2 regions of the Micromonospora maris AB-18-032 genome follow, and region 1 is predicted to be linked to the other one. Evidence: riboswitches for the same ligand, from Rfam matches in the RefSeq annotation. Region 1 holds a riboswitch; the other holds the start of a gene.
The links. Region 1 has a riboswitch for cobalamin ahead of VAB18032_RS11645 (acyl-CoA thioesterase). Riboswitches for the same ligand answer to the same signal wherever they lie in the genome.

Region 2: linked by a shared signal. The riboswitch ahead of VAB18032_RS01500 (ABC transporter substrate-binding protein) and the one ahead of VAB18032_RS11645 (acyl-CoA thioesterase) in region 1 are both predicted to bind cobalamin.

The regions. Positions count from the first base shown of each region.
Region 1 covers NC_015434.1:2,551,617-2,553,808, forward strand. Annotated here, with positions in the region: gene VAB18032_RS11635 (MFS transporter) at 1-421, shown strand, start outside; gene VAB18032_RS32235 (hypothetical protein) at 463-753, shown strand; cobalamin riboswitch at 781-996, shown strand; gene VAB18032_RS11645 (acyl-CoA thioesterase) at 1,116-1,628, shown strand; gene VAB18032_RS11650 (LysE family translocator) at 1,689-2,192, shown strand, end outside.
Region 2 covers NC_015434.1:302,047-304,238, forward strand. Annotated here, with positions in the region: gene VAB18032_RS01495 (M14 family metallopeptidase) at 1-987, shown strand, start outside; cobalamin riboswitch at 1,116-1,248, shown strand; gene VAB18032_RS01500 (ABC transporter substrate-binding protein) at 1,334-2,192, shown strand, end outside.

The sequences.
Region 1 (2,192 bases):
CTGCCAGGCGGTCTTCGTGGCCGGTTCGCTGGCGCCGCTGCTCGGCTACGGCACCGGGCCGGCTGTCGCGGTGGTCGGCGTCCTGGGCATCGCGTTCGCCGGGCTGCAGCTGTTCGCGTTCTCGATGGTCCCGGATGCGGTCGCGGCCGCCGAGCAGCGCGGTACCGTCCGGGCTGGCGCCTACACCGGTGTCTGGACTGCCACCGAAGCCACCGGCACCGCAATCGGCCCGTACGTGTACTCGGCCGTGCTCGCCCTGGGCGGCTTCATCTCCACCACCGAGGGGCAGACCGTGACGCAGCCGGAGTCCGCCCACACCGCCCTGTTGATCGGCTTCACCGTGGTCCCGGCGGTGCTGATGGCCGCGGCGCTGACATTCCAAGTGCGCTGGAAGCTGGATCGGACACGCCACACCGGTTGATTTGTGCTCAGGCCGGCACCGGTCGCCGGGCGAAAGCGCGCATGGCCAGCGTCCCGAGCATCGGGCCGGGAGCCAGCAGCCAGAATGCCCAACGCCAGCCGACGGCGTCGGCCAGGAATGCCGCGACGGCGGCGGGTGTGGCGGCGAAGCGTAGCGGTGAACTCAGACAGCAGCCACCGCTGACCTTCGGGGCGGCGAACGCGGCCCTGGCGGCCGGGCCCATCACCCACGCGCAACGGCAGATCGCCGAGACCGCAGATACCGGGGTGTTCGTCATCGTCGGCCCCACCAACCATCAGGACAACGAGACGGCGGTCACCAACGACACCTGACACGCCAGCACCGCCTGGTGGACTGAGTACGATGGTCGCGGCGCTGGTTCGCCCGACCTCGACAGGACGGGCGTCGTAAGAGGGAACCCGGTGAGAGTCCGGGACTGCCCCGCAGCGGTGAGTGGGAACGACCGCCGTCAACAGCACTGGGCGCACCTGCCTGGGAAGCGATGGCCAGTAGGAGACCGGTACTGCCCGGTCACGCCCGCGAGTCCGAAGACCTGCCCGCGCCGCGTACACGACGTGTGTGCGCTGCCGTCGACCTCGCGGGTGGGTCGAGCGGGTGACACGCCACGGTCCGGCGTGTCCTCGACGTGCACCCAGCCGAGTAGGCGGTGTGCTTCCCGAGGACGGACCACGCAATGCACGACACCACTACGCTCGCCGGTCGGCCATCATCGGCATCGCACCTGACCCTGTCGCAGATCATGGACCAGCACCACACCAACCTGATGGGCACAGTTCACGGAGGCCGGATCCTCAACCTCATCGACTCCGTAGCCGGGGTGGTTGCCGCCCGGCATTCCGACGGGCCGGCGGTCACCGCCGCCATCGACGAGACGGCCTTTCTCCGCGCGGTACGGGTCGGCGATGTGGTCCACGTCGACGCCCGGATCACCTGGGCCGGACGCAGCTCCATGGAGGTGGCCGTCAAGGTGACCGCAGACCGGTGGGACCGGGCCGTGCCCCCCACCGACGTGGCCACCGCCCACCTGGTCATGGTGGCGATCGACGACGACGGACATCCTCGCGCCGTCCCGCCGTTGCTACCCGAGACCGACGGGGATCGGCGACGCTACCGCGAGGCACAGATCCGCCGCGAACACCGACTCGCGCTACGCCGCGCTCTGCTTGACGGTGCCGAGGAGGGCTGAGCCTTGCTCGGACTGTCAGTAACGACCCTCGTGGGCTACCTTGCCGTGATCGCCGTTCTCATGATCACACCCGGTCCCGACATGATGTTCGTCCTCACCAATGCCACCCGCTACGGCGCCCGATCCGGCGTCATCGCTGCACTCGGCGTCGCCGCGGGAGAAACCATCCACGTCGCGGCGGTGGTCTGCGGCCTGGCCGCGGTGATCACCGCATCGCCGGTGCTGTTCACCGCCATCCGCTGGGCCGGCGCCGTGTATCTGGTCATCCTCGGAATCCGAGCCGTACGCCTCAGCGGCACCGCCAACCACAGCCACCCCGAGCGCGGCGCAACGCCTCGCCAGGCATTTCTGCGCGGGTTGGTAACCAACCTGCTCAACCCGAAGATGATCATGTTCAGCGTGGCGTTTCTGCCCCAGTTCGTCGATCCAGCTGCCGGCGACCCCACCGCCCAGCTCATCCTGCTCGGTGCTCTGTTCGTCGCCGTGCAGCTCACAGTTGACGTCACCCTCGGCGCGGGCGTCGGACGCCTGGCGCATCGAATGACCGACGGACTCTGGTCACGG
Region 2 (2,192 bases), 2.2 Mb from region 1:
AACTTCGTCAACAGCCGGGTCGTCGGTGGCGTGCAGCAGATCAAGGCCAACATCGACTTCCACACCTACTCCGAGCTGGTGCTCTGGCCGTACGGCTACACGTACAACGACACCGCCACCGGGATGAACGCCGACCAGTACAACACCTTCGCCACCATCGGTCGGCAGATGGCCGCGACAAACAACTTCACCCCGCAGCAGTCCAGTGACCTGTACATCACCGACGGCAGCAGCATCGACTGGATGTGGGCGGTGCACGGCATCTGGGCGTACACCTTCGAGCTGTACCCGCGCTCGGCCTCCGGCGGCGGTTTCTACCCGCCCGACGAGGTGATCCCGCAGCAGACCTCGCGCAACCGGGAGGCGGTGCTCATCCTCGCCGAGTACGCCGACTGCCCGTACCGGGCGATCAACAAGCAGGCCCAGTACTGCGGCGGTGGCAGCGGCGGTACGACTGTCTGGTCGGACACCTTCGAGACCAACACCGGCTGGACGATCAACCCCAACGGCACCGACACCGCGACGTCGGGCCAGTGGGAGCGGGGTGCCGCCCAGGCCACCAACTCCAGCGGGGCCAAGCAGCTCACCCCGTACGCCGGCAGCAACGACCTGGTCACCGGTCGGCTCGCCGGCTCCGCCGCCGGTGACTACGACGTCGACGGCGGCGTGACAAGCGCCCGCTCCCCGGCGATCACCCTGCCGTCGAGCGGCACGTTGACGCTCTCCCTGGCCTGGTACCTGGCCCACGGCTCGAACTCGTCGTCGGCCGACTACTTCCGGGTCAGCGTGGTGCACAACGGCGGCACCACGACCCTGCTCAGCCAGGCCGGCGCGGCAAGCAACCGCAACGGCGCCTGGACCACCTCGAACCTCAACCTCACCCCGTACGCGGGGCAGTCGATCCGAATCCTGGTGGAGGCTGCGGACGCCTCGACGGCCAGCCTGGTCGAGGCGGCTGTGGACAACGTCACCATCACCGCCTCCTGAACCGACGGGGCCCCGCCACACCCCCCTCGCGCGGGGCCCCGTCTTCAGGAAATGACTCGGGTACCAGATGCGTGGGTCGGCTCGACGTCGAGCCGACCCACGTGGCTGCTCCCCACGGCTCGGCGGGGCGGCCACCGGGCGTGCGCTACGGTTCTACCGACCCGCCACAGCGAAGTCGGTGTGAAACCGGCGCTGTCCCGCAACTGTGATGCCCCCGAAAGGGGGACGAGCCAGGTCGCCTGTGGCGCGGTCGCGACACGCGCTCTCGAGGAAGGGCGCCTCGCCCACGGGTGCCTGTGGCTCCCTGTCGGCGAAGCACCACACTCCTCGACCGACAGGAGGACCGATGTTCAGACGTACCCCCCGGATTCTCGCCGCCACCCTCGCGGTGGCCGCGCTGGCGCTCGGTGCCTGCGCCGAGAAGACCACCGAGACCCCCACGGCCAGCGGCAGCCCGGCCGGCGGCGCCTTTCCCGTCACCGTCGGATCGCTGACGCTGGAACAGCGTCCCGAAAAGATCATCTCGCTGGCGCCGACCGCCACCGAGATGCTCTTCGCGGTCGGCGCCGGCCCGCAGGTCGTCGCGGTCGACGACCAGTCCAACCACCCGGCCGACGCGCCGAAGACGGACCTGTCCGGCTACCAGCCCAACGCCGAGGCGATCGCCGCCAAGAACCCTGACCTGGTGGTGCTCAGCGACGACCGGAACAAGATCGTCGACCAACTGGCGGCGCTGAAGATCCCGGTCTACCTGACCCCCGCGGCGCAGACGCTCGACGACACGTACCAGCAGATCACCGACCTGGGTGTGCTCACCGGCAACGCCACCGCCGGCGCCGACGTCGTGCAGCGGATGAAGGACGACATCGCGAAGATCGTCGCCGAGGTGCCGCAGCGGGTTCAGGCACCCACCTACTTCCACGAGCTCGGCCCGGAGCTGTACACCGTCACCAGCAAGACCTTCATCGGCTCGATCTACTCCCTCGCCGGCCTGGAGAACATCGCCGACGCAGCCGACGCGGACGGCAAGAGCGGCGGCTACCCGCAGCTCTCCCAGGAGATGATCGTCGCGGCCAACCCGGACTTCGTCTTCCTCTCCGACGTCAAGTGCTGCCAGCAGAGCGCCGCGACGGTCTCGGCGCGCAGCGGCTGGGCGGGCATCAACGCCGTACGCGAGGGCCAGATCGTGGAACTCGACGACGACG